One region of the Mesorhizobium sp. L-8-10 genome, then DNA from elsewhere that is predicted to be linked to it. Evidence: predicted binding sites of a transcription regulator. Region 1 holds the regulator's gene; each other region holds the start of a gene.
The links. The regulator LexA, encoded in region 1, represses DNA repair genes until DNA is damaged. The targets are predictions, from matches to a motif close to TGTTCNNNNTGTGTTCNG.
Positions count from the first base shown of each region.

Region 2: a site for LexA is predicted at 1,496-1,513, ahead of JN280_RS29260 (sel1 repeat family protein). Genes of this name have one in related genera too.
Region 3: a site for LexA is predicted at 1,083-1,100, ahead of ssb (single-stranded DNA-binding protein). Genes of this name have one in related genera too.

Region 1 covers NZ_AP023263.1:5,017,846-5,021,118, forward strand. Annotated here, with positions in the region: gene JN280_RS23220 (ComEC/Rec2 family competence protein) at 1-558, shown strand, start outside; gene JN280_RS23225 (NAD-dependent epimerase/dehydratase family protein) at 542-1,414, opposite strand; gene lexA (transcriptional repressor LexA) at 1,440-2,159, opposite strand; gene JN280_RS23235 (FkbM family methyltransferase) at 2,781-3,273, shown strand, end outside.
Region 2 covers NZ_AP023263.1:6,249,768-6,253,040, forward strand. Annotated here, with positions in the region: gene JN280_RS29255 (acetyl-CoA carboxylase biotin carboxylase subunit) at 1-649, shown strand, start outside; gene JN280_RS29260 (sel1 repeat family protein) at 1,107-1,373, opposite strand; gene JN280_RS29265 (DUF2147 domain-containing protein) at 1,811-2,155, shown strand; gene JN280_RS29270 (glutathione S-transferase N-terminal domain-containing protein) at 2,212-2,916, opposite strand; gene JN280_RS29275 (hypothetical protein) at 3,092-3,262, shown strand; gene JN280_RS29280 (hypothetical protein) at 3,269-3,273, shown strand, end outside.
Region 3 covers NZ_AP023263.1:5,194,337-5,197,609, reverse strand. Annotated here, with positions in the region: gene JN280_RS24095 (hypothetical protein) at 637-852, opposite strand; gene ssb (single-stranded DNA-binding protein) at 1,216-1,722, shown strand; gene JN280_RS24085 (GyrI-like domain-containing protein) at 1,732-2,247, shown strand; gene JN280_RS24080 (MarC family protein) at 2,312-2,941, opposite strand; gene JN280_RS24075 (VOC family protein) at 3,067-3,273, opposite strand, start outside.

The DNA.
Region 1 (3,273 bases):
TCCCGTCCGAACGGCTTTACGGTAGAGGATTGGCAACGCGCTACAGGAACGGGGGCCTTGGCGAAGCCCAGCCGGACGGGATCGGGCGCCGCCGCACCGGAAGGGGCGAAAGCCGGACGGACCCAAGAGGGTGCGTCCGGCCCGGTCGGCGTGTCTCCTGCAAGGTTGCTGCGGCACGGCGACCTGCCGGTGACCGTCGGCTTTCTCTGCGGCGGGGGCCTGTGCCTTGGGCGACAGGCGCCCGACGTCTTCGTGGCTCATGCTGAGACGGCCGAGGCGGCTCTGGCTGCCTGCGGCTTCGCCGCACTCATCGTGATCGACGATGCGACCGCTGAGAACCCGTGCCCGCACGACAGCTCGCTCGTGATCACGAAGCGGCATCTGGCGCGCCAGGGAACCGCACAAATATCGCTGTCCGGCGAGAGGCCGATCGTCAGATTCACCTTGGCGGAGCCCTATCGGCCATGGCACGCGCATCGGCAATTCTCGCGGGAGGCGCGCGGACTGCCGCCGTTCCGGCCGAAGGCGCGGAAGTCTGCGGTCACGATGCCGGACTAGGCAATGGCGAAGGATCGCAGTCGCCTGCAAGGACGGCCAGACCGTCGTATCGCGGTTGGAAGCCCAATCCCCTGCGAGCCTTCTCCGTGGCATAGATACGATCGATCCGTGCCGGCAGACGATACCCCGCCCGCCGGAAGGCGTGGGCGAAATCCGGCGCGCGGGCTTCGATGACGCCGCGCGCGTCGTTCCACAAGGCTTCGGCATCGTCGGGCAGGAACGGCGACGAGGAGGAGATCACATAGACTTCGCCGCGCGGGCCTTTGCGCCGCAGCGCAGCGAGATGGGCATCGACCACGTCACGCCGGTCGATGCCGCGATACAAGCGCCAGAGCGCCATGTCTGGCGAGGGTTCGGAAAAGCAGCGGCCCATGCGCAGGATGGTCGCCCGGATTCCGGACGCCGCGGCCAGCACATGCTCCTCGGCCGCGCGCTTCGTCACATCGTAGATGTCGCGCGGTTCCGGCGTGACGCTTTCATCGATCCAGGCTGCGCGTCCCTCGGCAACCAATGCATGTCCGTAGACGGATGTGGAACTGGTAAAGACGAAGTGGCTGGCGCCGTGGGCGACCGCCAGATCGACGAGGCGCGCCGTGCCCTCCGCATTGACCTTCCAGAACCGTGCCTCGTCGATCGAGCCGACATGAGGCGCATGCAGCGCCGCAGTGTGAACCACCGCCTCCACATTCTCAAAGGCGCGCGAAAGCTCGTCGCTGCGACAGGCAACATCCGCCAGCACATCGACCTGGGCGCCCGGCCTGATATCGACGCCGACGACTTCCGCCGTTCTGCGCAACGCGGCCGCGATCGCGGAACCGACCAGACCCGCCGTGCCGGTGACAACGATCCGTCCCACACGAATGCCGGATGCGCCGTCGGTATCAGTATCTGCGGATCAGGCCGACCAGTCTTCCCTGCACCTTCACCCTGTCGGGTCCGAAGATTCGTGTCTCGTAGGCGGGATTGGCCGCTTCGAGCGCGATCGACGCGCCCCTGCGGCGGAAGCGCTTCAACGTCGCCTCTTCGTCGTCGACCAGCGCCACGACGATCTCTCCGGGGCTGGCCGTGCTGGCATTGCGGATGATGACCGTGTCTCCGTCGAAGATACCGGCTTCGATCATGGAGTCCCCCTTGACCTCGAGCGCATAGTGCTCGCCGCCGGCGATCATCTCCGGTGGAACGGAGATCGAGTGGGTCTTGTGCTGTATCGCCTCGATCGGCACGCCGGCCGCAATCCGGCCCATCACAGGTATGGCGACCGCCACAGTCGCTTCGTCGTCGTTGCCGGCGGCGGGAAGACGGGCAGGGGGCGCGGGTTTCTTGCCCAGGCTGCCTTCTATGACGCTCGGCGAGAACTTGCGCGCGCCGCCAAGCCCCGGCGCGATCGAATCGGGCAGTCGGATGACCTCGAGCGCCCGGGCCCTGTTCGGCAACCGGCGAATGAAGCCCCGCTCCTCGAGCGCGGTGATCAGCCGGTGAATTCCCGATTTGGAAGCGAGGTCGAGCGCCTCCTTCATTTCGTCGAACGACGGCGGGATGCCCGCTTCCTTGAGCCGTTCATGGATGAACAGAAGCAGTTCATGTTGCTTGCGCGTCAGCATGCCGTTCCTCAAGGAATCAGATCATAAACAAAACCAGAACAAACACTATCTGTTCCAGTTGTGTTCCGCAACTGGCTAAATTCGGGTGAACTGCGAGCAGCGCCGGCGGCGGTCCCCGTCATTCGGCGCCCGGTTCGGTCCTATTGCAATCGATTACGCTGACGTTGTCGGCTGGCTCTCCATTCGACTCTAGCGCTGCTTGCCAAGCGGCCTCACCATCACAGCTGGGGCAAGTGTCAAGCGCACCGAAGGGGCGTAAACGATCCCGTAGCACAGGGCCGACGATACTGGATGGCTCGGTGCGCCGGTTAGACCGGAGGATAGACATGGGGTGGCGCAAGGATCGCAGGCTTTCTCGCTTTGCGGTGCTTCTGGCTTCCCTGTCGGGCATGCCGCCTTCCCGATCCAATCCCAAAGAGCGCGGCGGTCGACGCCGCCGACTACTCAAAGGATACCATCTTGTTACGCCCTTAATCGTCGCTGCGCCTGGTGCGATGCGATAATCGCTGTGCCAGCCTTCATGTTTCAGGACGAGTTTCAGAGCTTCCGCAGATTACTGTGCATGGACATTTTCTTTCGGGGATGGAAGAAGGAACTCGCTCAAGCGAGGGATCCGACGAGATGAGCCTGTCAGAAGTTGCGATCGGTCCGGTCAGGCTGCACACATTGCCGCAGGACGCCGACTGGTACCGGCAGCGCCGGCAATTCGAAGAGATGGCGTCAGGTCTGTATCGGCTGCTCGCTCAGGAACATTTCCGAAACTTCATCGATGTCGGCGCAAACAGTGGCATGGTTTCCGTATTTGCTCGCCGCTCCGCTCCGGACCTTCGCATAGTCGCGATCGAAGCCGACCAACGACTAGTCGAGATCATCCCCGGCAACTTCGCCCTCAACGGGCTCAATGAGCCGGAACTGATCCATGCCATCGCGAGCGCGAAGACCGATGCCGGCGGCTCGTTTTCTCTCAACCCGAAATCCACCTTGGATAACCGCGTAGCGATGGACGGCTGGGCCAAGGTTTCGGTACCGCAGATTGCGTTGGATGATCTGTTCAAGGATCGGGGCATCGAGGGCAAGACCTTCCTCAAGGTAGACACTCAAGGCCATGAAAAAC
Region 2 (3,273 bases), 1.2 Mb from region 1:
CGGCGACTTCGCCGCGGGCGACGTCGACACCGGCCTGATCGGGCGCAAGCAGGACGGGTTGACGGAGCGCGAGGCGCCGAGCGAACGGGCGATCGCAATTGCCGCCTTCGCCGCATCCGGGGCTGCCGTGCCCGCCTCGCCCGATCCCTGGTCGAGCCTCGCGGGCTATGCGCATTTCCATCAGGTGGCGCGCACGGTGAAGCTGAGCTTGGCCGACCACACGGTGAGCGCGGCCGTCGCGGCGCGGCCGAGCGGCCGCTTCGACATCGCCGTCGACGGCCTCAAGCAGTCGCTCTCCCTGTCGCCGGAAGATACCCGGGCGGTCGCATGGCCGGGCCATGTCACCGTATTCGACGATCACCGGGCCTACACCTTTTCCGTGACCGATCTTTTGTCGCGCTCGGAGGAGGACGCGGGCGGAGGCGACAGCCTGCGCGCTCCGATGCCCGGCCTGGTGAAGGTCGTGCGCGCCGAAGCCGGCGAGGCTGTGAAGAAGGGCCAGCCCCTGCTGGTGCTCGAGGCGATGAAGATGGAGCACACCATCGCCGCGCCTCACGACGGCACCGTCGAGGCCATCGCCGCCGAAGGCGCCCAGGTCACCGACGGCACGGTGCTGGTGCGGTTCGCCGAGATTGCGGACCAAAGCTGAGATGTGGCGGAGCCAGGCGGCCCGGCAACAAAATGGCCGGAGACGGCCCGGCCATTTTGTTGGGACGTCACCCGGGGGCGCGCCCATTCCCGCACCTTGCCGTATATGCCGTCGCGCCAGACGTTGATGTCGTAGCTGGCGCTGTCGCCCTTCTCGTCGAAGATGATCGGCCGATCATCGCCTGGGTCGGTTTGCCGGTCTGGAGCGCCGCCGCGACCACTCCGCGGCCCGGGATCAGTGCGGCCCCGTTGTGATAGCTGCCGAACGCGGCAGGCGGGCGCGGAAGGCAACCTCGAACGCGGAAAGGCCGCGCCGGCCTGTTCTCGCCGGTCGCGGCCTTTCACTGGGCCCCCGCCCTTTCTCGCCTCGGCCATCCGGTCCGGCGCTATCCGCGCTCTTTTCCGGAAGGCATCCCTGTTTGAACTCGTTCAGTTCCCGATCGGTCGCCCGGCGCCGATCAGTGCATCGTCATCCATTCACGCGCTTCGCGAAGAGCGCGGGCGATCTCGGTCTTCGACATCGTCGCCGACAGTTCCGACCGCAGCTCGGCTGCGCGGGCCGAACCCTTGATCGCGGCGATGTTGAACCACTTGTGGGCGGCGACGAGGTCGGTCGCGCAGTCGCGCCCGGTCGCATACATCATGCCCAGTTCCAAGAGGATGTCGGCCTGTGCCGTCGAGCCCATGGCGCCAAATCCAGCTTCAAGCATTTCGAAACGTGCCATTTCCAGTCCCCTGTCTCGTCTCCTGAGAGCCTGTCCCGCGTTGCCGTCGAGCCGCCCTTTCGATGCTTCCGAGAATGCGCCGAACGCTTGAATTCGCCGTTAAATGGCTTGCTTAATTTGAGGAAAACAAAGCTAAAACAATAAGTAAACGAGAGAGTTCGTTAAGGATAAGGGGCCCCGGCTTTCCTCGCTTTTCCGAAAGATTCGAGAAAAATCCGATGCGCCCGGCGAAAGCCTTCGCTAACCACGAAAGAGGCTGACGACGACTAAGATATGGCTGGAGCGCGACTTTCCAGGCTGCGGGGTTTCCGTGAAATATCGCGCATCTTCCCCTACGGCACCGCTTCCGCTTCGGCACGGGCTGGACTAGCTTACGTTTGCGTAAACGGAAGCGGCGAAGAGCGAGGCCCGCCGCAGGCAACCAATGGGAGGACGTCATGTTTCGGAAACTGAGCCTGGCCGTCGCGGCGACCATGCTTCTGGCCGGCACCGCCTATGCCGACCCTATCGAGGGAAACTGGAAGACTTCAAGCGGCGAGACCGCGGCGATCGCGAATTGCGGCGGCGCGTTCTGCATCACTTTGAAATCGGGCAAGTTCGCCGGCAAGCGCATCGGCAAGATGCAGGCCAGCGGCAGCAACAAATACAGCGGCGAGATCACCGATCCCGCGGACGACAAGACCTATTCCGGCAAGGCGACTTTGTCGGGGGCGTCGCTCAACATGAAGGGCTGCGTGCTCGGCGGCCTCATCTGCAAAGGCCAGACCTGGTCAAAGCTCTAGCGCCCCACTCCCTCACCCGGCCGGCACCGGTCGGGTGAGGGCTCAGTCCGTGCGCCTCAGGCCCGGGCGCGCTGCCCGAACAGCACCTTCTGGGCCTCCTTGTCGTCGGCGAGATTGCGCCGATATTCCTGGCCGATCTCAACCGCCTCGATCACGGCCGGCCGAGCGCTGATGGCCTCGAACCAGCGCTTCAGGTTCGGAAAGTCCTCCAGGTCCTGGCCCTGGTTCTTGTACGGCCGCACCCAGCCATAGGAAGCCATGTCGGCGATCGAGTAGTCGCCGGCCAGATAGGGATGGTCCGCGAGCCGCCTGTTCATGACGCCGTAGAGCCGGTTCACCTCGTTGGTGTAGCGGTCGATCGCATATGGGATCTTCTCGGGTGCATATTGCCGGAAATGATGCGCCTGGCCGGCCATCGGCCCGAGCCCGCCCATCTGCCAGAACAGCCACTGGTCGATCTCGGTGCGCGAGCGTTCGTCCGTGCCGTAGAACCTGCCGAACTTGCGCCCGAGATATTGCAGGATGGCGCCGGATTCGAAAATCGAGATCGGCTCGCCGCCGGGACCTTCCGGATCGATGATGGCGGGCATGCGGTTGTTCGGCGCGATCTTCAGGAATGACGGCTCGAACTGTTCGCCGCGCCCGATATTGACGTATTTCACCTCGTAGGGAACGGCCAGTTCCTCGAGCATGATGGTGATCTTCCAGCCGTTCGGCGTGGGCCAGTAATAGAGCTCGATCGGCTTCGACTGGGTGGTCATCGGCACATCTCCGGTAATTGGTCGCCGACAACAGATAGTTCCGTGCCGGTGCAACGCAAGCCGGGAATATTGACCCTGCTGTCAAGTTTCTTGAACGCCGGATGAACGCCGCTCTCAGCAATGGTTCAGCGCGGGGGATGCATTCTGGCTTCGAAACTGAACGAAGGGATGTCCGATGCTCGCCCGCCGCTTCACGATCGTCTGCCTGCTGATGGCCCTGTTCGGCATCCTGCTGTCGATCCTGGTGGCGGAGACGAGCCGGAAGGCACGGTCCTGGGAGATCGGCATGATCGTCCCTTGCGTGATGGAACAAGGGCTCGTCTGCGCCCCGCCGGCGAGGAACTGAACCGAGATGAA
Region 3 (3,273 bases), 180 kb from region 1:
GGCCAGGCCCTTATGTAAGCACGTTTGTCGCTACGTCGAGGCCGGCGCCGGATCCGCCGGCCACCTCGTCGAAATTGTGGTCTAGCCGGGTTGCGCCCGTAAGGGCAAGCAAAAAGAACAAAGGCCGAACACGCTCCTGACAAACAGCGTGTGGAAAAACCCGTACGACGAGGCGGCCGCGATCACATTTTTCCGTTCGGGCCAGGGAAAGGTTGACGCCGGGCGAGGCAGGGGGCAAACTTCGACAGTCACCCGAAGCCGAGCGCTCACAGGGCGCTCTTCGTGGCCGCCGGGCCGTTCGCGAGACGCCGTGAACAGCGGATTAGCGCGTCGGAAGACATTGGAGCAACGGACAGAGGAGCGGAGGCATGACCCCACCGGACAGTCCAGATTGGCTCCACTGCGTGTGGAGCCGCGCCAGGTAACGTTGCCCGTGGGGCAACGCTGATCTGACGTAAATCCCCTACAATCAGAGACCATAGTCGGATCGTCGGCAGAAAGCCGCGTCGCATCCGAAATGAAAGCCGGCAGCTAGAACTCCGGCAATCGAATCAGAAGTTCGAGAAAAAGGCCCTGCGAGCTCCCAGTGGCGGCAGGGCCGTTTCTTTGTGCCCGGCAGCTACGGGCCGGGATGGGCTACCGGCGATCCTCGCCTGCGATCTCGGGGCCGAATCCGATCTCGACGGAAACGCTGCCGGAAATCCTGATATCGGTGTTGCCGGCCTTGAAGGTGTAACCGCCCCCTTCCGACGGCGCTTCGAGGGGTTCGGGGGCAGGCGCCACGATGCTGTAGGCGCCCTCGACGCCGGGAAGCTTTTCGGAGGCTGATCCGGCTTGGCGCTGATCCGCCAACGCAGGGAATCCCGCAAGAGACGCGGCCATGCCCGTAGCGGCGAAGCGAAGCAGTCGGGATGTCGTCATCATGACGGTTGTATAGGGCGCTCCGGCGTCAACGCCAAGTCACGATATTGTTGACCCGGCGGTTGGCCTGCGACGGCCGGCTCCCGGCCATATGTGTGCGACATAGGGCTGAACGACCGGCCGCATTTCCCGACGCTCTTGCCATCTCCTGCAATGGCGTGTAGAACATAAAGAGAACAAAAACTGTTGTGGACAGGACGCTGAATTGACCGGCGGCGCGGCGCACCGCCGAGGGTGATCGGTTAAAGTGCGCCGCGAACAAGCATTGGTTTCGGACGAGCGCGGAGAAGTTTCATGGCGGGTAGCGTCAACAAGGTCATTCTGGTGGGGAATCTGGGCGCCGATCCCGAAATCCGGCGGCTGAACTCCGGCGATCCGGTCGTCAATCTGAGGATTGCGACATCCGAGACGTGGCGCGACAAGGTCTCCGGCGAGCGCAAGGAGAAGACCGAATGGCACAGCGTCGTCATCTTCAACGACAATCTGGCCAAGGTCGCCGAGCAGTTCCTGAAGAAGGGCATGAAGGTCTATGTCGAGGGTCAACTCCAGACCCGCAAATGGCAGGACCAGAACGGCCAGGACCGCTACACGACCGAGGTCGTGCTGCAGAAATTCCGGGGCGAGTTGCAGATGCTCGACGCCCGCGGGCAGGGTGGTGAAGGTCAGGGGAGCTATGGCGGCGGTGGCCGCGGCTCCGACCACCAGCGCGGATCGGACTTCGGCCAATCCGGCCCGAATGACGGTTTCGGACGCGGTGGCGGCGGCTCGTCGCGCGATCTCGACGACGAGATCCCATTCTGACCGCTGACGATGTGTGCCCGCTGCGGCGAGTTCGGCAGCCATCGCTTCGCCATCGCCGAGCGGGCGCCGCAGCGTCTTCGCGGCCTGGTCTGGGAAGGCACCTACGCCGAAGCGGCGGCGGGGGCGATCCATCCGCTCATCGAGGAGATGAAGATCGCCGCGGCCGCCGAAGACGATCCTTGGTCCCGTATGATCATCGGGATTTCATGGAACGACCGGCCGGACGGGTTCCGCTACTTCGTCGGGATCGAGGCGGCGGAATACATGGCTCCGGCCGCCGGGCACCGGCTCCTCTCATTGCCTGCGATGCGTTTCGCCTGCGTCTGGCACGGTCCCGACGATGGCGATGTCGTAAAGCACTATGGCCGGATGATCGACTGGATCGAGACCGAAGGACAAGAGCGGGACGTCTCGATCCTGCATCACCGCGAAGAATACCCTGCCGACTTCGACCTCGCCGGGCCGCCAGTGCTGCGTGTGATGCTACCGCTGACGCCGGCCGGGAACCTTACGTCTGGTGCCTGACCGTTCGGCCGCCATGGAGGCGGCTTGAAGCACGATCGGCTGATCGGCCGAGCCTCGGCGCGGCTCATCCCGCCGTCAGGGCCTTGACGCCGTCGGCCACGAACTGAACGGCCAGCGCGGCCAGGATCACGCCCAGCAGCCGCGTAAGGATCGACCGCCCCGTCTGACCGAGGAACTTGTCGACGCGCTCGGCGACCAGAAACACCAGGTAGGTCAGGATGATGCCGACCAGGATGACGCCAACCAGCGTCGCCTGACCGCCGATGCCGGGCAGCGAGGCCGAGAGCAGCACCACGGCAGAGATCGCGCCGGGGCCGGCTATCAACGGGATAGCCAGGGGAAAGGCGGCGATGTTGTGGATCTGGTCCTTGGTGATCGCGGCGTCGGCGCTTTTCTCCTTTCGCTCCTGGCGCCGCTCGAAAATCATTTCGAAGGAGATGAAGAAAAGGAGCAGGCCACCGGCAACCCGGAAGGCAGGCAGCGTGATGCCGAACACCGACAGGATGCCCGCCCCGGCGACCGCAAAAAGGGCAAGCACAAGAAAACCGATGAGAGACGCCCTGAACCCGACTTGCTGACGCTGTTCGCGGTTCATGCCGCGCGTCAAGGCCAGGAACAGAGGAGCGAGGCCGGGAGGGTCTATGGTGACGAGGATGGTGACGAAAGCGTTGAACAGACTGTCGTAGTTCGGCATCAAGCATCCCCCCGTGTCCGGGGAAAGTCGTATCGCAACCTTCCCCCAGACGCCAGCGGGCGCGGCGCGGACACGGCAAGCTTTGCGACCCTGCTGAAACGGAGGAGACAGGGAACGAGCCGGTGTCAGGCCTGCTCCTTGCCGCAATAGGCCTCGAGCCGGTAGCCGTCGGGATCGACGACAAAGGCGGCGTAGTAGTGCTCGCCATAATCGGCACGCAAGCCGGGTTCGCCATTATCCTTGCCTCCCGCACCAAGCGCAGCGGCATGAAATGCCGCGACCGCGTCGCGCGTCGGTGCGGAGAAACAGAAATGCAGGCCGGAGTCCCGGTC